DNA from 4 places in the Streptomyces tsukubensis genome. Region 4 is predicted to be linked to each of the others. Evidence: riboswitches for the same ligand, from Rfam matches in the RefSeq annotation. Region 4 holds a riboswitch; each other region holds the start of a gene.
The links. Region 4 has a riboswitch for cyclic di-AMP ahead of B7R87_RS03125 (C40 family peptidase). Riboswitches for the same ligand answer to the same signal wherever they lie in the genome.
Positions count from the first base shown of each region.

Region 1: it holds a riboswitch for cyclic di-AMP, as region 4 does, so the genes downstream of both, B7R87_RS11605 (transglycosylase family protein) here and B7R87_RS03125 (C40 family peptidase) in region 4, are expected to answer to the same signal.
Region 2: it holds a riboswitch for cyclic di-AMP, as region 4 does, so the genes downstream of both, B7R87_RS29195 (M23 family metallopeptidase) here and B7R87_RS03125 (C40 family peptidase) in region 4, are expected to answer to the same signal.
Region 3: it holds a riboswitch for cyclic di-AMP, as region 4 does, so the genes downstream of both, B7R87_RS25685 (M23 family metallopeptidase) here and B7R87_RS03125 (C40 family peptidase) in region 4, are expected to answer to the same signal.

Region 1 is NZ_CP020700.1:3,008,086-3,013,794, reverse strand. Features, by position in the region: gene B7R87_RS11615 (cytochrome P450 family protein) at 1-84, shown strand, start outside; gene B7R87_RS11610 (LysM peptidoglycan-binding domain-containing protein) at 180-1,184, shown strand; cyclic di-AMP (ydaO/yuaA leader) riboswitch at 1,473-1,652, shown strand; gene B7R87_RS11605 (transglycosylase family protein) at 1,656-2,366, shown strand; gene eno (phosphopyruvate hydratase) at 2,785-4,071, shown strand; gene B7R87_RS11595 (FtsB family cell division protein) at 4,203-4,685, shown strand; gene B7R87_RS11590 (DUF501 domain-containing protein) at 4,760-5,299, shown strand; gene B7R87_RS11585 (Ppx/GppA phosphatase family protein) at 5,296-5,709, shown strand, end outside.
Region 2 is NZ_CP020700.1:7,015,121-7,020,829, reverse strand. Features, by position in the region: gene B7R87_RS29210 (STM4012 family radical SAM protein) at 1-80, shown strand, start outside; gene B7R87_RS29205 (STM4011 family radical SAM protein) at 91-978, shown strand; gene B7R87_RS29200 (SGNH/GDSL hydrolase family protein) at 992-1,792, opposite strand; gene B7R87_RS29195 (M23 family metallopeptidase) at 1,968-2,948, opposite strand; cyclic di-AMP (ydaO/yuaA leader) riboswitch at 2,954-3,105, opposite strand; gene B7R87_RS29190 (tyrosine-protein phosphatase) at 3,575-4,387, shown strand; gene B7R87_RS33865 (DUF6126 family protein) at 4,557-4,733, opposite strand; gene B7R87_RS29180 (XRE family transcriptional regulator) at 4,897-5,538, opposite strand; gene B7R87_RS29175 (aspartate aminotransferase family protein) at 5,615-5,709, opposite strand, start outside.
Region 3 is NZ_CP020700.1:6,181,997-6,187,705, reverse strand. Features, by position in the region: gene B7R87_RS25700 (bifunctional GNAT family N-acetyltransferase/acetate--CoA ligase family protein) at 1-816, opposite strand, end outside; gene B7R87_RS25695 (HPr family phosphocarrier protein) at 1,029-1,310, shown strand; gene B7R87_RS25690 (GntR family transcriptional regulator) at 1,665-2,369, opposite strand; gene B7R87_RS25685 (M23 family metallopeptidase) at 2,630-3,457, opposite strand; cyclic di-AMP (ydaO/yuaA leader) riboswitch at 3,471-3,633, opposite strand; gene B7R87_RS25680 (M16 family metallopeptidase) at 3,909-5,276, opposite strand; gene B7R87_RS25675 (M16 family metallopeptidase) at 5,303-5,709, opposite strand, start outside.
Region 4 is NZ_CP020700.1:1,017,449-1,023,157, reverse strand. Features, by position in the region: gene bioB (biotin synthase BioB) at 1-1,032, opposite strand, end outside; gene B7R87_RS03135 (8-amino-7-oxononanoate synthase) at 1,288-2,448, shown strand; gene B7R87_RS03130 (ATP-binding protein) at 2,996-3,442, shown strand; gene B7R87_RS03125 (C40 family peptidase) at 3,556-4,035, opposite strand; cyclic di-AMP (ydaO/yuaA leader) riboswitch at 4,039-4,201, opposite strand; gene B7R87_RS03120 (hypothetical protein) at 4,550-4,870, opposite strand; gene B7R87_RS03115 (ATP-dependent Clp protease proteolytic subunit) at 4,867-5,556, opposite strand.

The DNA.
Region 1 (5,709 bases), 2.0 Mb from region 4:
CGCGGCGGCCTGATCATGCGTGGACTGCGCACCCTTCCGGTGGAGTTCACGCCCGCTGAAATTGACGGCCCGTCATATTCGTGATGTGCGCGTGATCTCCGCTGCATCGACTTGTGACAGACGTTCGAGTGCGGCTACGTTCACCCCCGTCTCAGCCGTCACGCGAAAGGCAGCACCGCATGCTCTCCGGGAATGGTCGACATCGCCGTCCTCGCCAGGCCCCGGCCCTGGTCGTCGCAGCGGGGGTGACGGGGTCCGCGATTGCGATCCCGCTCCTCGGCGCCACCTCGGCGTCCGCCGCCGACTCCGCAACCTGGGACCGTGTCGCGGAGTGCGAGAGCGCCGGGCAGTGGACCGTGAACAACCTCAACGGCTACTACGGCGGGCTCCAGCTCTCCCAGGAGACCTGGAACACCTACGGCGGCCGGGAGTACGCCGACCGGCCGGATCTGGCCAGCCGCTCCCAGCAGATAGCCGTGGCGGAGAAGGTGCTCGCCGCGGAGGGGCCCAAGGCGTGGCCGTCCTGCGGGATCGCGTCGGGCCTCGGCGGTGCCGCGGGCACCGCGACCGGCCCGGGCGGCGCCGATCCGGTGCCCAGCGGTCCGGCCGCCGGACGCCCGGCGGACAAGGCGAAGGCGGGCGACCTCCCGGCGGAGCCGCGCAAGGCGGGGGAGAAGGCGCCGGACGCCGCCGCGTCCCCTTCCCCCTCCGCCGGAAAGGCGGAGAAGAAGGAGACGGCGGCCAAGCCCGCCGAGGGCGTCGGCAAGCACCGCGGCGCACCCGCCGCGGAGGAGACCGCCAAGGAGACCCCCTCGGGCGCGACCGGCACCGGCACCCCCGAGGGCACCGGCACCCCGCCCGCCGAAACCGCCGACCCGTCCCGCGCCTCCGGCCCCGACCGGACCTCCCGGTCCGAGACCGATGCCCGTTCCGATGCCCTGAACCAGGGCGATCAGGGCGGTACGGGCACTCCGGCCAAGACCGACACCACGGACGGTACGGGCGAAGCCGGGCAGCCCTCCGGTACGTACACGGTCCGCTCCGGCGACAACCTCTGGTCCATCGCGGAAGAGAAGAAGGTCCCCGGGGGCTGGCCGGCGCTCTATGAGGCCAACCAGGAGCTGGTCGGAGCTGATCCCGATCTGATCCTCCCTGGCCAGAGCCTTGATCTCCAGGCGAAGTAGCCTCCGGAGCATCGAAATTGACGCCCTATTTTGCTGGGATATGTCCCTTTCTGTGTAAGTGAGACATGAGTCTCTTCGGTCCGGCCGTGGTCCCCACTCTTCCGGAATCCCGCATTCCGCACGCCACCTGCGAAAACGCGAGTTTCCGGAGGGGTGGGATGGGCGATTTGCCCACGATGTTCCGTCGTTGAAGAAGCGGGACGCCTGTGACTACGGTCTGGACCGCTCGCCAAAGCGGGCACCACTGACCGTCACGCCGAATCCTGCCGTCGGTCGGGGGGAACTGTCGTCGCGAAAGCGCCGAAGGCAGGAGCGGGGGACCCAGGTTTGTGCCGGTCCCGTCCGAAAGCCCGTGAGGGCGGTGGACGACCGGCTTGGGGTGAAGCCGTACGACGCAGGTCGTACGGCCGGGCAACTCACTGCGCCCGAACCCGACAGCTCACCTCGTAGGCGTCGGTGAGGAGAACCTCCATGCTGTTTTCCAGCAAGGGCAAGCACCGCCGCCCGTCCAAGGCCGCCCGCTTCGCCGCCTTCGCAGGCATCACCACCGTCGCCGTCGCCGCCCCGATCATGGGCGCCACCTCGGCCTCCGCCGCCACCGCCGCCGAGTGGGACAAGGTCGCCCAGTGCGAGTCCGGCGGCAACTGGTCCATCAACACGGGCAACGGCTACTACGGCGGCGTCCAGTTCTCCAGCTCCACCTGGGCCGCCTTCGGTGGCACCAAGTACGCCCCCAATGCGCACCTCGCCACCAAGGCGCAGCAGATCGAAATCGCCGAGAAGACCCTGGCGGGCCAGGGCAAGGGCGCCTGGCCGAAGTGCGGTGTCGGCCTCTCGAACACCCCGTACGGCGGTGCCGCCGCCGAGCAGGCCCCGGCCCAGCCCAAGCAGGAGCAGCCGAAGCAGCAGGCCCAGCCCGCCCAGCCGAAGCAGGAGCGCGCCGAGGTTCCGACCACCCGCTCCGAGCGCGCCCAGGCCCCGGCTCCGGCGAAGTCCGCGGCTCCGGCCAAGGGCTTCGAGAAGGGCGACGGCGAGTACGAGGTCAAGTCCGGCGACACGCTCAGCAAGATCGCCGAGGCCGAGCAGGTCGAGGGCGGCTGGCAGAAGCTGTTCGAGCTGAACAAGGACACCGTCGACGACGCCGACGTCATCTTCCCGGGCCAGCAGCTCCACCTCGGCTGACGGACCTGCGGCTCCCCAACGAACCGCACCCCCGGGCCGGTCCCTCACCGGACCTGCCCCCTCCCGGACCCCGGACCGCGGCTCCCCCCTGCGGTCCACCCCCCCCACGGGTCCGACCCCCCGCACCCCGGGCCGGCGCGCTTCCCCCGTACGCGCCGGTCCGGGGTTCCGTCTGCCGCCCCCGACTGCTCCGTACGGCCCCGGAAAACCGCCCCCGTGCACCCGTCTGAGCGAGCAGATGCCCAGCTGAGAACTGTTACCCATCGGTAGGAACGCGGCTTTTGCCCACCACCGCAGTTCTTCGCACTCTTTTTCGTCCCAGGGGGCGGGCATCGGCGGGGCGGCGCCCCCCGTCCGGTTAGGCTCTTGGCGCAAGGCTCAAGAGACCCGCACCCCACGCGTCACATCCCAGAAGGAGATGCTCGTGCCGTCCATCGACGTCGTCGTAGCCCGGGAAATCCTCGACTCCCGGGGGAACCCCACGGTCGAGGTCGAGGTCGGCCTCGACGACGGGAGCACCGGCCGCGCCGCCGTGCCCTCCGGTGCCTCCACCGGCGCCTTCGAGGCCCTGGAGCTCCGCGACGGGGACCCGAACCGCTACCTCGGCAAGGGCGTGGAGAAGGCCGTCCTCGCCGTCATCGAGCAGATCGGCCCGGAGCTCGTCGGCTACGACGCCACCGAGCAGCGCCTGATCGACCAGGCGATGTTCGACCTGGACGCCACCCCCGACAAGTCGTCGCTGGGCGCCAACGCCATCCTCGGTGTCTCCCTCGCCGTGGCGCACGCCGCCTCCGAGGCCTCCGACCTGCCGCTCTTCCGCTACCTCGGCGGCCCGAACGCGCACCTGCTGCCCGTTCCGATGATGAACATCCTCAACGGCGGCTCCCACGCGGACTCCAACGTCGACATCCAGGAGTTCATGATCGCCCCGATCGGCGCGGAGTCCTTCTCCGAGGCGCTGCGCTGGGGCACCGAGGTCTACCACACCCTCAAGAAGGTGCTGAAGGGCCGCGGTCTCTCCACCGGTCTCGGCGACGAGGGCGGCTTCGCCCCGAACCTGGACTCCAACCGTGCCGCCCTGGACCTGATCCTGGAGGCCATCAAGGAGGCCGGCTACACCCCCGGCCAGGACATCGCGCTGGCGCTCGACGTCGCCGCCTCCGAGTTCTACAAGGACGGCGCCTACCACTTCGAGGGCAAGAGCCTCTCCGCCGCCGAGCTGACCTCGTACTACGAGGAGCTGGTCGCCGCCTACCCGCTGGTCTCCATCGAGGACCCGCTGTTCGAGGACGACTGGGAGGGCTGGAAGGCGCTCACCGAGAAGCTGGGCTCCAAGGTCCAGATCGTCGGCGACGACCTCTTCGTCACCAACCCGGAGCGCCTCGGCCGCGGTATCGAGGAGGGCTCCGCCAACGCCCTCCTGGTCAAGGTCAACCAGATCGGCTCCCTGACCGAGACCCTCGACGCCGTCGAGCTGGCCCAGCGCAACGGCTTCAAGTGCATGATGTCCCACCGCTCCGGCGAGACCGAGGACGTCACCATCGCCGACCTGGCGGTCGCCACCAACTGCGGTCAGATCAAGACCGGCGCCCCGGCCCGTTCCGAGCGCGTCGCCAAGTACAACCAGCTGCTGCGTATCGAGGAGATCCTCGACGACGCCGCCGTCTACGCGGGCCGCAGCGCCTTCCCCCGCTTCAAGGGCTGATTCCCTCAGAATCCCAGGGCGACCGAGCCCGTAGGGTTCGCCAGCCCGTCGTACGCCACGTCCCCGGCCGCGGTCCCGTACCGTGTCCGGGGACGTGCGCACGTACACACGGAGCAGGGGAGGCGGACGGCATGGCCCGGAAGAGTGCCGGATCCGGCGGCGACCGGTTCTCCACGGCGACCCGGCTGCGTCTGCTCGGCGAGCAGACCGCCGCCCGGGTCTACCGCTCCCAGAACAAGCGCCAGGCCCGCCGCTCCCGGCTCACCGGCCGCGCCGCCTTCCTCGCCCTGATCGTCTGCTCCCTCGTCGTCGCCCTCGCCTACCCGATGCGGCAGTACGTCTCCCAGCGCGGTGAGATCGCCGAACAGCAGGAGCGGCGGAAGGACGCGGAGGAGCAGGTCGAGAGGTTGCGCGACGAGAAGGCCCGGCTCCAGGACGACCGGTACATCCGCAAGCTGGCCCGGGAGCATCTGCACTACGTGGAGCCCGGCGAGACCGGCTATACGATGATCGACCCCGAGGCGGCCGAGAAGCGCCGCACCGACCAGGGCTCGGCCGACCGGCCCTGGTACTCGAACGTCTGGGAGGGCGTCGACACCGCGGACCGCGAGTAGGCCGTCCCGTACCGCCCCCCCGACAAGAGCAGCAACAGCAGCACCAGCAGGCACGACCCGGACCCAAGGCAGGCATGGAAACCCCTCCTCCCACCACCGAGCACACCGCCCCCACGGACGCCGATATCGCGGCCTTCGAGGAGCAGCTCGGGCGGCCGCCGCGCGGGCTGCGCGCGATCGCCCACCGCTGCCCCTGCGGACTGCCCGATGTGGTCGAGACCGCGCCCCGGCTGCCCGACGGCACCCCCTTCCCCACGCTCTACTACCTGACCTGCCCGCGTGCCGCCTCCGCGATCGGCACGCTGGAGGCCAACGGCGTGATGAAGGAGATGAGTGAGCGGCTGGCCGCCGATCCCGAGCTGGCCGCCGCCTACCGGGCGGCCCACGAGGACTACATTGCCCGCCGCGACGAGATCGAGGAGCTGACGGGCTTCCCGAGCGCCGGCGGTATGCCCGACCGGGTGAAGTGCCTGCACGTCCTGGTCGGCCACTCCCTGGCCGCCGGGCCCGGGGTGAACCCGCTGGGCGACGAGGCCATCGCGATGCTGCCCGAGTGGTGGGCCAAGGGCCCGTGCGTGACCCCCTGCACCCCGGCCGCGGAGCCCTCCGCATGACCCGGGTCGCAGCCGTCGACTGCGGTACGAACTCCATCCGCCTGCTGGTCGCCGATCTCGACCCCGGGACCGGGGTGCTCACCGAACTGGACCGGCGGATGACCATCGTCCGGCTCGGCCAGGGCGTGGACCGCACCGGACGGCTGGCGCCCGAGGCGCTGGAGCGCACCTTCGCCGCCTGCCGCGAGTACGCCGCCGTCATCGAGGAGCTGGGCGCCGAGCGGGTGCGCTTCGTCGCCACCTCCGCCTCCCGCGACGCCGAGAACCGCGACGAGTTCGTCCGGGGCGTCCTGGACATCCTCGGTGTCGAGCCCGAGGTGGTGACCGGGGCGCAGGAGGCGGAGTTCTCCTTCACCGGCGCCACCCGCGAGCTGCCCGGCCACGAGGAGCGGCTGGTCGTCGACATCGGC
Region 2 (5,709 bases), 6.0 Mb from region 4:
TCGCGCACTCGGACGCGCTGGGTCCCGAGCTGTTCTCTCCCGCCGTGCGTGCCGGGATGGCCGCCTACGAGCCGAAGTGAGGGCGGCGCCGTGGATCTGACGATGCTCTACCGGGGGCCGCTGGCCTCCTGCGACTACGACTGTCCCTACTGCCCGTTCGCCAAGCGGCGGGACAGTCCGGAGACCCTGCGCGCCGACCGCGCCGCGCTGGAACGATTCTGCGGATGGGTGGCCGACCAGCCGACGGCGCCCGCCGGGGGCCGTTTCTCGGTGCTCTTCACCCCCTGGGGCGAAGCTCTGGTCCGCTCCTGGTACCGGCGGGCCCTGGTGGAGCTGTCCGGACTGCCCCAGGTCGGGCGGGTGGCCGTGCAGACCAACCTGAGCTGCCGCACCGGCTGGCTGGCCGACGCCGATCCGGAGAAGGTGGCGCTCTGGTGCACGTACCATCCGGGTCAGACGCCGTACGACCGCTTCCTCGGCAAGACCCGGGAGCTGGCCGCCCTGGGGATCCGCTTCAGCGTCGGGATCGTCGGTCTGCCTGAGCACCGCGAGCCCGCGCTGCGGCTCCGCGCCGAACTGCCGGAACACGTCTACCTCTGGGTGAACGCGGCCGAGGGGCACACCTACACCGATGCCGAGGCCGCCGGATGGGCCGCGATCGACCCGCTGTTCGCGTACAGCCGCCATCCGCACGCTTCGGCCGGGCTGCCGTGCCGTACGGGAGAGTCGGTGGTCTCGGTTGACGGCGACGGGACGGTCCGCCGCTGCCATTTCGTCCCCGCCCCGCTGGGCAACCTCTACGACGGCTCCTACCGCGCTGCGCTGCGGCCGCGGGCCTGTCCGCTGGCGGTCTGCGACTGCCACATCGGGTACGTCCACCTCGAATCCCTGCCGCTGTACGACGTCTTCGCGGGCGGGGTGCTGGAGCGCATACCGGCTCCGGGGGTGCTCCCTTCCGGCGGCCCGGCCGGTCCCTGACCGCCGGAAGGGGTCACAGCGGCAGCAGATCGGGCCGCTTGGCCTCCACGTGGTCGCCGGAGCTCTCGCCTCGCAGCCGCCGTCCGATCCACGGCCCGAGGTACTCCCGCGCCCACTGGATGTCGTCGCGCCGGACTTCGAGGGTGCCCCGCACCGGTACGGGCGGCCACGCCCGGTCCGGGTCGGCGGACACCTCCAGGCCGAGGACCTGGGCGGCCCGCAGCGCGACCCGGGTGTGCCCTTCCGGCGACAGGTGCAGCCGGTCGGGGTCCCAGGCCCTGCGGTCCTGTACGGACCGGAGCGACCACAGGTCGAGCACCGGGCAGTCGTAGCGGTCGGCGATGGCCCGGACATGGGCCGTGTACGTGGCGATCCTGCCGCGCAGATGGCGCAGGACGGGCACGTTCCGGGTGTCGAACCCGGTGGTCACCATGACCGTGCCGACGGCGCCGGTCAGTTCGGCGACGGCACGTTCGAAACGCTCCGCCACATCGTCGGGGTCGGTGCCGGGACGGATGATGTCGTTGCCCCCGGCGCAGAACGACACCAGGTCCGGGGCGAGTTCCTTCGCCCTGGGGACCTGCTCCTCCACGATCTGGTCGAGAAGTCTGCCGCGTACGGCGAGATTGGCGTACCGGAAGGTGTGTTCCGGTCTGCGGTCGGCGAGCAGTCCCGCGAAGCGGTCCGCCCAGCCGAGGTAGGTCCCCCCGGGCCCCGGGTCCCCCACGCCCTCGGTGAAACTGTCCCCGATCGCCGCGTACGACCCGATTCCGGACTGGTCATAAGTTCTCGAATCGTCTCCCACGGAGGCCATCCTCTCTCCGCGGATGTGACCTACGCGACCGTAGGGAGGGGTTGACGGGCCGTGATCTATCCCACCGTGATCACCCGGGGTGGTGGGAATACGGGGAATCCCCCGCGACACGGGGTGTCGCGGGGGATTCGCCGGGCGCCGGGGCGGCGGGGCCCAGGGCCGGAGCTGCGGCGTCTCAGAGGGAGACGCCGTGGCCGCGGAGATGGGCGACCGGGTCGATGTCGGAGCCGTAGGCCGGTCCGGTGCGGACCTCCAGGTGCAGGTGCGGGCCGCTGGAGTTGCCGGTCGAGCCGGAGAGGCCGATCTGCTGTCCGCCGTCGACGGACTGGCCCGCCGAGACGGAGAGGGAGGAGAGGTGGGCGTACTGGGAGTAGGTGCCGTCGGTGTGCTGGACGACGACCTCGTTGCCGTACGCGCCGGCCCAGCCCGCGGAGACGACCGTGCCGGGGCCGATGGACCGGACGGAGGTGCCCGTCGGGACCGCGAAGTCGACACCGGTGTGGTAGCCGCTGGACCACATGGCACCGGAGGCCCGGTACGGGGTGCTGACCTGGGCACCGGCGAGCGGGGCGGCCCAGGAGCCGGAGGCGGCCTCGGGGGCGGGCTCCGGCGCGGGCGCCGGGGCGGTCTCCTGCCGCGCCGGGGCGGCGGGCTCGGCGGCGGCCGGGGCGGGGGCGGCGGGACGGGCACCGTCGCGCGAGGCCCGCTCACCCTTCTCAACCGTCTGCGCGGGCTCGGCCGCCTCGGCCTTCTTGGCGGCCGGGGCCTCGGGGGCGCGCTCGGCGCCCTTGCCGTCGAGCACCAGCTTCAGACCCGGGTGGATCAGGGACGGGTCGTCGCCGACCGCGGCGCGGTTGTCGGCGTACAGCGCCTGCCAGCCGCCCTCGACGTCCCGCTCGGAGGCGATCTTGGACAGATGGTCCCCGGCGACCACGATGTACGTGGCTGATCCGGCGGACTTCTCGGCAGCGGCGGCGGGGGCGGCCGCCGGGGCGACGGCGGCGGTCGGGGCGGCGGGGGCGGCCTGTTCGGCGGCATGGGCGCCGGTGGCCCCGATCAGGGGCAGGGCGATGGCGGCACCGCCGGTACCGGCAGCGACGATTCCACGAGTGATGACCGTCGACTTGGGACGGCGGTGCTTACCCTTTCCGGGCATGGCGCGTTTCCTCTCCGGCGCCTGCGAGGTGAGCTGTCGGGTTCGGGCGGGAGGTGCCCGGTCGCGCACGGCGCGACTTCACCCCGAGCCGGACGGTTTCCCGTCCGGCGGACTACCTGGGTCCCCCGCTCCTGCCACGTGCTTCGGGTGAAGGGTTCCGGACGGCGGCAGGATTCGGCGGTCCGACCGGAGTGCGGTGACCGTAGACCGGCCATAAGAGCAGGAACAAGCCACTCACCCGGCGACGGGCGGAGCCGATCTTGAGGACGGGCCGACCGCGGTGACCCTCCGTGGGCGTCACCCCGTCAACTCCCGCCGGGCGTCCGTATGCCCCTCCCGGGCCACCGCCACACACCGTCACGATTGTGATCCTGCTCATGAGCCGCTCCCCATCTCCCAACGAGACAGGGCATGTTCCAACGAAGAGACCATGACGGACATAGGGGACAGAAGCTGTTCATTCGACAGTCGGTGGCACGTCCGGGCGCCGAGCGCCCACCATGCATTCACCGTGCAGTTCATGACCATCCGATGGAATGATTGCCTGAGGAATCAATGTCGTATCGTCAAGGTCATGCCACCGTCGGCGACCGGCGCCGACGGCCGTGACTGCCCAGGGAGCCGTTGTGACGCAGCAGGTGCCGCAGGTCCCGTCGACCGAGCCGGAGCTGGCCGGGATCCGCAACTTCCGCGACGTCGGCGGACTGCCGTCGACCGACGGCCGTGCAGTGCGCTTCGGACGGCTCTACCGCAGCGGCCATCTGGCCCATGCCACCGCGAGCGACGCCGCTTTTCTCGCCGGTCTCGGACTGCACACGGTCTTCGACTTCCGCAATGCCGCCGATATCCGCATCGAGGGCCCGGACGTGACCCTGCCCGGGGTCCGGAATCTCAACCTCCCGCTGAGCGACCCGGCGGACGGCGCCGAGTTCTGGCAGGTGGTGCGGCGGGGTGATCTGTCACAGCTGCGGTCCCTGCTGGCAGACGGCCGGGCGGCGCAGCGGATGGTGGACGCGTACCGGACGATCATCACCGGGCGGACGGCCGAGCACAGCCGGGTGCTGCACGCGCTGGCCGAGGACAGCGTCCCCGCGCTGATGCACTGCGCGGCGGGCAAGGACCGGGCGGGGCTGTCGGTCGCGGTGACCCTGCTCGCGGTGGGTGTGGAGCGGGAGGCCGTCGAGGCGGACTATCTCAAGTCGAACGACCCGCACCGGCGCTACCGGGTGCGCCGGGCGGAGGACGCCCCGGAGGGCATGTCGCCGGAGGTGATGGAGCTGCTGAGCCCGCTGTTCGACGCCCGCGCGGCGTATCTGCACGCGGCCTTCGACGCCGTCGACTCGGTATGGGGCGGTACGCCGCGCTATCTCTCCGAGGGGCTCGGCCTCTCTTCCGCGACCCGGGAGCGGCTGCGGGAGAGGCTGCTCGGCACGGACTGAGCGGGCCCCGGGCGTCCGGAGCGGGCTCGGCTCTGCGGTGCGAGCGGGGCCCCTGCCCGGCCGCAGAGCGTCGCGCCGGGCGCCGGGCCGGTGCCGGGCGGATCGCGGTGCGGCCCTCAGCCGCCGGCCGGGCGGGCTGCCCCTGGTTCGGCCCCGGGGTCCGGGCGGTCTACTTGGCCCCGACCTCGAAGAGCAGGTAGAGGAAGCCGGCGAAGACGTGTCCGGCGACCAGATAGGCGAAGAGCCGGATCCAGATCCCCTTCGGGAACTTGCCCTCCTCGTTCTTCGCACGGGGGGTGGTACCGGCGGCCTGGGCGCCTTCGGAAGCGGCGGGGTTCTCGACCATGACGGCCTCTGCTTTCTCCGGCGCGACGGCCGGGTTCCTCCGGCGCGGGGCCGGATCGCATCTGCACGGGCGGGACGGTGCGGACCGTCGGGCGGCCCGGGCCCTTCTCCCGGACCGGGCCGGATCGGCAAGATCCGGAAGACCGGAAGACCGGAGAGGGGACCTAGAAGTGCGGATGGAAGATGTCGGGGCTCTGCAGCAGGGTGTGGACGAAGATCATCTCGGCTCCGTCGCGGGTGGCGGCGGCGATCCGGTGCGGGGTCAGCGAGTCGTAGTGCGCGCTGTCGCCGGGGCCCAGTTCGTGGACGGTGTCACCGAGACCGAGCCGGACCCGGCCGTCGAGGACGTAGAGCCACTCCTCGCCGGGATGCTGGCGGACCAGCTCGCCCTGGGCGCCGTACGGCACGATGAGGCGGAGCGTCTGCATGGCCCGGCCCGGGCTGCCGACCTGGTGGTAGGTCCAGCCGTCGGCCTGGGAGGGTTCCCGGCTGCCGGCCCGGATCACGGGGTCGTGCTCGGGTGCCGACTCGCCGAGCAGCTCGGCGACTGTCGTACCGTAGATCCTGGCGAGGCCGAGCAGCATCGGCAGCGAGGGCTGCCTGCGGCCGGTCTCCAGCCGGGACAGATGCGCGGGCGACAGTCCGGCGCGGTGGGCGGCGGCCTCCAGGGTGAGCCCGCGCCTGCGGCGCAGATCGCGCAGCCTGGGTGCCACGTCCGGCAGGGCGTCGGGCGCCTCCCCGGCGGCGGGGCCGCCGGGCGCCGTGGATCGGAGGTCCGGGGGGTGGCCCCCGGGAGGACTCTGCATGACTCCATTGCGCCAGGAAAATGCCTCCGAGGCAAGTTTCTTGCCCCGGAGGCAAAAATTTCCCGATCGTATGATCTCAGCGCTGGGCCACCGCCTGCTTGACCAGCGTCTTTCCAAAGTCCCAGAGCAGTCCGCCCCCGGCGTGGGCCTCGTCCATGACCGCCGTGAAGG
Region 3 (5,709 bases), 5.2 Mb from region 4:
GGCGATCAGATCGCGCAGCACCGTCCGTCCCAGTCCCCCGGGTGCCCGGCCGACCCCGACGACCGCGACGCCGCGCGGTGCGAGGAGCCGCTGCACGGACCGGGCCTCGGCCCGGTGCTCGCGGGCGCGCTGGACCGCGACGGACTCCGCGGTGGGTTCGAGGTCGAGGGTGAGATGGACCGTGCCGTCCTCGAAGCTGCGCCGCTGTGTGTATCCGGCGTCCCGGAAGACTTTGATCATCTTGTTGTTGGCGGGGAGCACTTCCGCCGCGAACCGGCGGATGCCGCGCTCCCGGGCGACGGCGGCGATGTGCTCCAGCATCGTCGAGGCGATCCCCCGCCCCTGGTGTGCGTCCTGGACCAGGAACGCCACCTCCGCGCCGTCGGCGGGCGCGCTCGCGGGCCGCCCGGTGCGGTCGATCCGGTCGTAGCGGACGGTCGCGATGAACTCGCCTCCGACGGTGACGGCGAGCCCCACCCGGTCGACGAAGTCGTGGTGGGTGAAGCGGTGGACGTCCTTGGCCGACAGATGGGGGTAGGGCGCGAAGAAGCGGTAGTACTTCGACTCGTCCGACACCTGTTCGTAGAAGCTGACCAGCCGGTCGCCGTCCGCGGCGGTGATGGGCCGGATCCGGGCGGTCGCCCCGTCCCGCAGGACGACGTCGGCCTCCCAGTGGTCGGGGTAGGCGTGCTCGGCCGCGGCCGGCCGGCCGGGCCCGGCCGCGCCGGGCTCCGGCCCCGCGGTGCCCGCCCCCGGCCCCGCTCCCGGTCCGTTGTCCCGGCTCTCGTCCCGCTCGGCGCCCCGCTCGGTCTGCATGGCAGAAAGCGTACGGCGCGCCCGCGGAGCACGGCGGGCTCGTCCCGGCGTTCGCCGGACGCAGCCGTCCGGTCACGGCTCGCGACGGGGGGCGGGGCGGGGCAATCTAGGGGTGCACGGGCCCGTCCCCGAGGCGGCACGAGCACCGGGGGCGCCGTGAGACACTGACCGGGAACTGGTCTAGACAACCACTGAACGTGAAGGGCAACACCATGGCTGAGCGCCGCGTCAACGTCGGCTGGGCCGAGGGCCTGCACGCCCGCCCCGCTTCCATCTTCGTCCGGGCCGCCACGGCTTCCGGTGTCCCGGTGACGATCGCCAAGGCCGACGGCTCCCCGGTCAACGCGGCCTCCATGCTCGCCGTGCTGGGTCTGGGTGCCCAGGGTGGCGAGGAGATCGTCCTCGCTTCCGACGCCGAAGGTGCGGACGCCGCCCTGGACAAGCTGGCGAAGCTCGTCGCCGAAGGGCTTGAGGAGCTTCCGGAGACGGTCTGAGCCGACTCCGCCGCATGGCCCGGCCGCGCCTCGCCGCGGTCCCGGAACTCAGGCGCCGATCCCCCGGCCGGGATCGGCGCCTGTTCCTTTTCCCGCCGCACACCGAGAACCGCACACCGCACAGGGCTGCACACCGCGCAGGTGATCACCCTGCCCCCGAAGCCGCCCGGGAAAGCCTGAATAACCCCAATAACCCCACGCCGATCCCACCCGGGAATCCGGTACGGGAAATCCCGTCGGACCACTCCTGGAACACCGAAGACCCGGGGAAAAGAATAGCCCCCGCTCTTTTCTACCGCGCCCGTGTTAAATGCGATCGCATGTTGTGTTGACGGAATGTTGCCGGACTCCGGGTCAGCGGCGGACCGCGGCGCCCGCCCCGGCGGTCGATCCGGCGCCCGCCCCCGCGTCACGGCCCCCCGATTCCCGCTCCGCGAAGCGCAGCCGGTACGCATCAACCGCCCGCTCCATGTGCAGCACCGCCAGCGCCCGTGCCCGCTCCGGGTCCCGCCGCCCCACGGCGTCCACGATCGCCCCGTGCTCGGCCCACGACTCCACGGGCCGCCGGGCCGCCGGCTCCACCGCGTACATCCAGGCGATCTTCCGGCGCAACGGCAGCAGCAGCGCGATCAGCCCGGAGCCTGCGGACGCCTGGGCGAGCGTCTCGTGGAACCAGCCGTCCAGCGACCGCAACTCTCCCACCTGGCCCCGGGCCGCCCGCTCCTGCCCGAGCCGCACCAGACCGCGCAGCACCTTGAGATGCGCCTCCGTACGGTGCCGGGCGGCCCGGGCCGCCGCCAGCGGCTCCAGCAGCGCCCGGATCTCCAGCAGATCGGCGGCCTCCTGCTCGGTGGGTTCGGCGACACACGCCCCCGCATGGCGCCGGGTGGTGACAAAACCCTCCGACTCCAGGGTCCGCAGCGCTTCCCGGACCGGCACCCGGGAGACCCCGTACCGCCGGGCGAGCTGTTCCTCCGCCAGCCGACCGCCGCGCGGGAAGACCCCGGAGACGATGTCGTCGCGAATCGCCCTGCAGACCGATTGCGCGGGAACCCGCATACCCGTACCTCCGCTGTGATCCGGACGAAGCGACGGAATGCAGCCGCTCGCATTTACCGAACGACTCTATGCCAGGCACCCGGAAATTCCGACAGCCCCCGATAAACCGTGGATATCTTCCGGCCACCGGGAAACACGGCAGGCCGAAACGCGCAGTGCCCCGGCGCCGGGCGCCGGGGCACTGCGAAACGAGCGAAAACAGGCGAGAAAGCCGAGGAGCGGCTACGCCCGATACAAGCGGGGCGGGCGGACCCGGGAGGTCAGACCCTGACGCCCTTTCCGCGCAGATACGAGACCGGGTCGACGTCCGAGCCGTACTCCGCGCCGGTGCGGACCTCGAAGTGGAGGTGCGCCCCGGTGGAGTTCCCGGTGGAGCCCGCGCGGCCGATCTGCTGGCCGGGCATCACGGTCTGCCCGGCGGAGACGGAGAGCGACGACAGATGCGCGTACTGGGTGTACGAGCCGTCGCGCATCTCGATGACGACGTTGTAGCCGTAGGCCCCGCCCCAGCCCGCCTCGACGACGGTGCCCGCGCCCACGGACACGATCTTCGTCCCGGTCGAGGCGTGGAAGTCGATGCCGGTGTGCGTACCGGAGGACCAGAGCGCGCTGTTGGCCCGGTAGGAGGTGGTGACGTCCGAACCCTCGACGGGGGACGTCCAGGTGTTGAGCAGCCGCTTGCGCTCGGCGTCACGGGCGGCGCGCTCACGGGCCTCCCGCTCGGCCTCGGCCCGCGCCTCGGCCTCGCGCTTGGCCTCCGCCTCCGCCTGCGCACGGGCCACGGCCTGCTGCTTCTGGGCGTGGGCCTGGTCGGCGACCTGGCCGGAGAGCGAATCCGACGCGGAGAGCGGCTGCAGGGTGCCGGGCTGCTCGGCGGCGAGGATCTGAAGGGTGCCCGTGTCCTCGGCGCTCAGGGTGCCCGGGTCGCCGTTCTGCTCCCGGCCGTCGCCGTCGGAGGCGAACGCGGGGGCGGCGAGGGTGCCGATGACGCCGGTGGTGGCGAGGGTCGCGGCTCCGGCGATGCTCGCGCTGCGGCGCGTCATCCGGCTCGGGCCACGGTGCTTCCCACTGGTTCGGGCAAACGCCATGGAGAGGCTGGTCCTTTCCTTCCTTCTCGCCTACCGGGTTAGCTGACGGGTTCGGAGAGAGGAAGGTCTCCTACGGCTCCTCCGCGGGCTGCGAAGGGTCCGATTCACCCCGGTGGGGACATGGGTCCCCGGCTCCCCAGGGCTCGCGCCCGGCGGGGACTCGGCGATGGCTGTCCGTGCCGCGGTTTGCGGCGCCTGCAGGCGAACAGCCGGATCGACGCTAGGCGGGCGGCATGTCGATCACCAAACAAACGGGCTTCTTTGTTGCTCATGCCACAGCCCATGCCGGTCAACTTCCCACCAAAACGGACAGCTGACGGAGCGGAGCCCCGGGCGCGGCGCACCAACGCGCAACGCCCGGGGCTCCGCCCGTACCACCGGCACTGCCGAACCGCGTGCCGCCGGGCCACCGGACCGACCGGCCCGGCCCACCCGTACGGCTGCCGGTCCGTCAGCCCTTCACCACCGTCACTTCCCCGATGCCCAGCGCCCGGACGGGCCCGGCGATCTCGGAGGCGTCACCGACGAGCACGGTCACCAGCCGGTCCACGGGGAACGCGCTGACGACCGCCGCGGTGGCCTCGACCGTCCCGGTCTGTGCCAGACGGGCGTACAACTGCCCCTGGAAGTCGTCCGGAAGGTGCTGCTCCACCTGGTCCGCGAGGGTGCCCGCGACCGACGCCGCCGTCTCGTACCGCAGCGGGGCGACCCCGACCAGGTTCTGTACGGCGACATCGCGCTCGGCGTCCGTCAGTCCGCCCTCGGCGAGGGTGCGCAGAACCTGCCAGAGGTCCTCCAGCGCCGGGCCGGTGTTGGGGGTGTCGACCGAGCCGCTGATGCCCAGCAGCGCGGCGCCCGAACCGTCCGGGGCGGAGCACAGCACCTGCGCGAAGGCCCGGACGCCGTAGGTGTACCCCTTCTCCTCGCGGAGCACCCGGTCGAGCCGGGAGGTGAGGGTGCCGCCGAGGCAGTACGTGCCGAGCACCTGGGCCGGCCAGACCCGGTCGTGCCGGTCGGCGCCGATCCGGCCGATGAGCAGCTGGGTCTGCACCGCGCCCGGCCGGTCCACGATGATCACGCGGCCGCTGTCGTCGGCGGTGATCTCCGGCTGTGCACGGGCCGCCACCGTGTCGCCCTGCCAGGTGCCGAGGGTCTCCGCGAGCAGCGCGTCGAGGTCCACACCGGTCAGGTCGCCGACGACGACCGCCGTGGCGGTCGCGGGCCGCACATGGGCCTCGTAGAACGCCCGGACCCCGGCGGAGTCGATCCGGGCCACCGTCTCCTCCGTCCCCTGCCGGGGGCGGGACATCCGCAGCGACGCCGGGAAGAGGCTGCGGTACAGCTCCTTGGCGGCGCGGCGGCCCGGGTTGGCCGTCTCGTGCGGGATCTCGTCCAGCCGGTTCCGTACCAGCCGCTTGATCTCGCCGTCGTCGAACGCGGGCGCGCGCAGCGCCTCGGCGAGCAGCCCGAGGGCCTTGGGCAGCCGGGAGACCGGCACCTCCAGGGAGACCCGGACACCGGGGTGGTCGGCGTGGGCGTCGAGGGTGGCGCCGCAGCGCTCCAGCTCGGCGGCGAACTCCTCGGCGGACCGCTTGTCGGTGCCCTCGGACAGAGCCCGGGCCATGATGGTGGCGATGCCGTCCAGACCGTCGGGCTCGGCGCCGAGCGGGGCGTCGAGGTTGATCTCCACGGCCACGACCTGCTGGCCGGGGCGGTGACAGCGCAGAACGGTCAGCCCGTTGGGCAGCGTTCCGCGGTCGGGGGCCGGGAAGGCCCACGGGGTGGGCTCCCCGGAGGCGGGCCGGGGGTGGAAGTCCATCGTGATCAGCGGCTCGGTGGCGTCGGTCACTGGTCCGCCCCCTCTTCTGCGTCGTTGTCGTTGCGGTCGGCGGCGGCGCCCTCGGCGTCCCCGTCCGTCTCCCCCTCGGTGCCGGGCACCGGTTCGTACACCAGCACCGCCCGGTTGTCGGGGCGCAGCCGCGCCGCGGCGATCTCGCGCACCTCGTCGGCGGTGACGGAGAGCACCCGCCGGACGGCCGTGAGGGCGAGCTGCGGGTCGCCGAAGAGGACCGCGTAGCGGCAGAGTTCGTCGGCGCGGCCCGCGACCGTGCCCAGCCGGTCCAGCCACTCGCGCTCCAGCTGGGCCTGGGCCCGCTCCATCTCCTCGTCCGTCGGCCCCTCGGCGGCGAACCGCGCCAGCTCCTCGTCGACGGCGGCTTCGATCTGCGCCACCTCGACCCCGCCGGACGTCT
Region 4 (5,709 bases):
GCCCTGCGCACCGTCCGGTGCGCCGCCCGTCCGGTGCGCGGGCAGTGTGGTCGTCCCGGCGCCCTCCACCTCGAAGCCCGCGTCCGCGATCATGTCGAGGTCGGCCCGCCCGGCCTGGCCCTCACTCGTCAGATAGTCGCCGAGGAAGATGGAGTTGGCCAGGTGCAGTGCGAGCGGCTGGAGGGTCCGCAGATGGACCTCGCGGCCGCCCGCGAGCCGTACCTCCACATCGGGGCAGACGAACCGCACCATCGCGAGGATCCGCAGACAGCGCTGCGGCGTCAGGTTCCACTCCTTCGCCAGCGGGGTGCCCTCGAAGGGGATCAGGAAGTTCACCGGTACCGAATCGGGGTCGAGCTCCCGCAGCGCGAAGACGACGTCGACCAGGTCCTCGTCCGTCTCGCCCATCCCCGCGATCAGCCCGGAACAGGCCGACAGACCGGCGGACTGCGCCTGCTGCACGGTCTCCACCCGGTCCGCGTAGGTGTGGGTGGTCGTGATCTCCCCGTACGTCGCCTCCGACGTGTTGAGGTTGTGGTTGTACGCGTCGGCTCCCGCCCCGCGCAGTTTCTCCGCCTGGCCCGCGGAGAGCAGTCCGAGGCAGGCGCACACCTCGACGCCCTCGTTCTGTTCCTTGATGGTTTCGATCGTCCGTGACACCCGGTCGACGTCGCGGTCCGTCGGACCGCGGCCGCTGGCCACCAGACAGACGCGCTTGGCGCCGCCCGCGACCCCCGCGGCCGCCGCCTGCGACGCCTCCTCCGGCTTCAGCCAGGTGTACTTGAGGATCCCGGCCGTCGAACCGAGCCGCTGCGAGCAGTACGAGCAGTCCTCGGGGCACAGCCCGGACTTCAGATTGACCAGATAGTTGAGTTTCACCCGGCGGCCGAACCACTGACGGCGTACCCGGCCCGCCGCGGCCACCACGTCGAGCACATCGTCGTCGGAGGTCGCCAGTACCGCCAGCGCCTCGTCCCGGGTCGGCGGCTCGCGCCGCAGCCCCTTCTCCACCAGTCTGCCGAGAAGCTCCATGGCGCCGATCCTGGCCTAAGGAACTCCCCGTGGGAAAGTCGGAATCTCACAACAGACCTTCACCGAAGTGTGTGCATGACCACATGGGGAGCGGGAGCGCACCCGGTTAGCCTCTGTGCGCTGCCTACAAAAGCGGCGGCGGCGGACCGGGCCTGCAACGGACGCCGGACGGAGCGCCGGACGGAGTGCCGGACCTCCGGAGCACTTCGGCGGCCGGATCACCGGAACACCCAGAGAGCGGGGGAGCACGCCACCATGCCCGACGACCCCTTCGAGTGGCTCGACGAGGAATCCGCGCGCCGGGAGCGCGCCGGGCTGACGCGGACGCTGCGGCCACGCGCCGCCGGGTCCGCCCTGGTGGATCTCGCGGGCAACGACTACCTCGGGCTGAGCCGCCACCCCGAGGTCACCGCCGCGGCGGCGGCCGCCGCCCACCGCTGGGGTGCGGGTTCGACCGGCTCCCGGCTGGTCACCGGCAGCACCGAACTGCACGCCGAGTTCGAACGCGAACTGGCGGCCCACTGCGGGTTCGAAGCCGCGCTCGTCCTCGCCTCCGGCTACGCGGCGAACCTGGCCGCCGTGACGGCGCTGAGCGGGCGCGGCGCGCTGATCGTCTCGGACGCGGCCAACCACGCCTCCATCGTCGACGGCTGCCGGCTGTCGCGGGCGCAGACCGAGATCGCCGCCCACGCGGATCCCTCCGCGGTACGGAAGATCCTCGACGCGCATCCCGGGCGGCGGGCGCTGGTGGTCACCGATTCCGTCTTCTCGGTCGACGGCGACGCGGCCCCGCTCGCGGAGCTGGCCCGGATCACGGCCGGGCGGGGCGCGGCGCTGCTCGTGGACGATGCCCACGGTCTCGGCGTTCTCGGTGAAGGCGGGCGGGGCACGGCGCATGCTGCGGGGATCGCGGGCGCGCCGGGCGTGGTGGCGACGGTCACGCTCTCCAAATCGCTGGGCAGTCAGGGTGGTGCCGTCCTCGGTCCGGCGCGGGTCGTCGCTCATCTGGTGAACACCGCCCGGACGTTCATCTTCGACACCGGACTGGCCCCGGCAGCGGTCGGCGCGGCCCGGGAGTCCCTGCGGATCCTGGCCCGTGAGCCCGGCCGGGCGGACCGGGTGCGGTCGGCGGCGGGCGCCCTGTACACGGGGCTGACGGCGGCGGGGCTGACGGCCGCCCGGCCCGATGCGGCGGTGGTGTCGGTACGGGCGCCCTCGCCCGAGGCCGCCGTGGGCTGGGCCGCGGACTGCCGGACGGCCGGGCTGCTGGTGGGCTGCTTCCGGCCGCCGTCGGTGCCGGACGGGGTCTCCCGGCTGCGGCTGACGGCCCGCGCGGATCTGACGGACGAGCAGCTCGCGGAGGCGGTGGCGGTGGTCGTCCGGACGGCACCGCCGGATGCCCGCTCGGACCGCTGACCGCTGACCGCTGACCGCTGACCGCTGACCGCGCCCGGGCACCGCACCCGGGCCCCGGGCACTGGGCCGATCCGGGGCACCGGGCCGAAACGGTGAGTCCTGGCCAGGCGTACGGCTCCGGGCCGAGCCCAGCCGGGGTGCCGGGCCGAGCCTCCGCCGGAGCACCGAGCACCGGGCCGGAGCCGTGAGTCCGGTAGCCGTACGGCCGGGCGGGCGGACCGCGGAGCGCCGGACCCGGCCCGGGAGGGCATACGCCCGGAAGGCCGGGGACGACGCGCCCGTGACGCGGGGGCGGAGCCTCCGGAAGGGGCGCTTCCGCCGCCCTGGGCCGCCCAAACGGCGGACAAAGCGCCTGTGCATGGCCAAAAACGGTCTTGCGTCGCAGAGTTCACCGCTTTGAGCGACTGTTGTCCACAGATCTTGGCGGATCGTGCCTGCGGCGGGAGGATGGGGGCAGTCCGGCGCTCAGCGCGAGCCGTGGCCGTCCGCGCACACCTCCGCCATGACCTCGGACAGCACGGCCGCGGGTGGAAAGGACGGCGTCGCGATGGCAGATCTCCTGGAGAACTCGATCACCCTGCCGAGCGAAGCGGCCTCGGTTTCGGTGGCGCGCCGACATGTGACAGCGGCCCTTGCCGAATGGGGTCTGCCCGCCGGGTCGGACGCCCTGGACACGATCCGGCTGATCGTCTCGGAGCTGACCACCAATGCCGTCCAGCACACCTTCGGCCAGTCGCCCACCTTCACCGTGACCCTGCTGCTGGAGCGGGACGAGGAGCTGCGGATCGGGGTGACGGACAGCCACCCGCGCTGGCCGCAGCGGCTGCCCGCGGCCGTCCGCCAGGACAACGGGCGGGGCATGGTCATCGTCCGCAGCCTCACGGCGCACAGCGGCGGCCGGCTGACGGTCACTCCGACCCCGGACGGCGGCAAGACGGTCTGGATCGCCCTGCCCTGGCACCCGTCCGGCGCCGGGCCCGCGGACCCCGGCTGACCGGCCCGCCGCGCCGCACGGGCGCGGCCGGGAAACGACAGCCGGGAAACGACGGCCGGGGGCCCGGCACGTCCGCCCCGGCCCCCCGGCACCGCCTCAGCTCTTCCGGTCGGTCAGCGAACCCTGCCGTACGAGATGCTCTTGCTCCAGATCTTGTCCAGCTTCACCCAGGAACCCCTCTTGGGGGAGTGCCAGATCTTGCCCTTCCCGGCGTAGATCCCCACGTGGTAAACACCGCCCCGACCGTGGAAGAAGACCAGGTCACCCGCCTTCCGCGACTTCACGGAGATCTTGCGGGTCTTGTTGTACTGCTGCTGAGCGGTCCGCGGGAGCTTCTTGCCCGCCTTCTTGAACGAGTAGACCGTCAGCCCCGAGCAGTCGAAGCGGGACGGTCCCGCCGCGCCGTACTTGTACGGAGCACCCTTCTTGGAGGCGGCGATCTTGAGCGCCTTGCCCGCGTGCGCCGTGGCCGCGGCCTGGGCCTCCGGCGTACCGCCGGGCACGACCAGCGTGCCGCCGAGCGCCGCAATCGTCAGAGCGGACACCGCGCCCGCCCGGCCGAGGAGGGACGGGACGTTTTTCTGCGCATTCATGCGCAACCCTTCGTCAGCCGCCTGTGAAGGATGACCTGTCGGGTTCGGGCGGACGAAGGTGCCCGGCCGCTGACGCGGCTTCACCCCGAGGAACTTCCGGATCGGACATGGTCCGGCGGTTCCGTACTGCCTGGGTCCTCCACTCCTGCCGATGCACTTCTGTCGACCAGTAGTCCGGAACGGCGGCAGGACTCGGCGTCCGCCCGGACCGCCCCGCCGAGGTGACGGGGGCTTGTCGTCCCAGGGATCTTGACCCACCGACTGCCGGATTTCGAAGTCAAAACGGCGATATGTGAGTTTCAACACGAATGCGGCGTTCGTATGAACATGACCCTGTCCGGGCCCCTGAAAGGGCACTCGGAACACCCCGTACCAGCGCTGGAGTAAGACTTTCCGGTAGAGGGATCGTCATTCGTCCGCAACTTGACGGTAGGTGTTACCGGCGGTTCGACTCCACCGATTGAGGGAGGGGGAATCCCACTCGATCAGCGGTTGACGAGTGGACGGCGGTCCGTCAGGGCGGCGACTGCGGTGGGATGGTCACCCGGAATGTCCGCCTTTCGCCGTCGAGAATGCGGAGGGCGTGGCCGAGCGTCCCGGTGTGCAGCTCACTCTCCCCGCGCCGGTGCATCAGAGTCAGGGCGTCCCGGAGTTCGGTGGCCCGGCTCACCAGGGCCTGGGCCGCGCGAAGGGCTCCGTAGGTGTGTTCGGAGCGGGCCGGGTTGATCCGGCCGACGAGATCCGCGACGGCCAGATAGGCGTCGACGACCTCGGCCTCGGCACGGGTCAGTGCGGGCAGGGGCGGCGGTTCGGGCCACGGTGCGGAGGGATTCACCGCGGGCCGCCGCCGCCACCGGTGCCGGCGGCCGGTCCCGCGGTGCCGGGGCCGCCGTCCCGGCCGGGCCGCGAGGAGGCCTTGCGGCTGCCGATCACCTGGTCGACGAGCCCGTACTCCTTCGCGCCCGCCGCGTCGAGGAACAGGTCCCGCTCCAGATCGGCCGCGATCCGCGCCCGCTCCCGGCCGGTGTGCCGGGCCAGCAGATCCACCGTCAGGGCGCGCAGCCGCAGTAGCTCCCGGGCTTCGATCTCCAGATCCGACGGCGTGCCCCGGACCGGTTTGTCGAGGGCGGGCCCGCGGAGCGCGACCCGGGCCCCCGGCAGCGCCATCCGCTTGCCCGGCGCCCCGGCCGCCAGCAGCAGCGCGGCTGCCGCCGCCACCTGGCCGATGCAGGTGGTCTCCACATCGCAGACCACCGTCTGCATGGTGTCGTAGATCGCCAGCATCGCGCTCGGGGAGCCGCCGGGGGAGTTCAGGTAGAGGGCGATGTCCCGGTCCGGGTCGGCGTATTCGAGATGGAGGAACTGGGCGATCACGTCGTTGGCGGCCGTGTCGTCCACCGGGGTCCCCAGGAAGACGATCCGCTCCTCCAGCAGCTTGCTGTAGGGGTCGAGGGTACGGGTGCCCCGCGAGGTGCGCTCGGTGAACTGCGGGAGGACGTGGCGGGCGGCGGGACGATTCATGGCGTACCTCTCCTCGGTCCTGGACGGGCGGCTGCCGTCGACCCGTCTTCCGTAAAAAATGTACAGGACGTACAGAGTCGCGCCCGGGGTTCGGGAAGCTGCGGCGGTGGTGAACTGCCAGGTCGGGCGGGGGATTTCGCGCTGAGCGAGCGG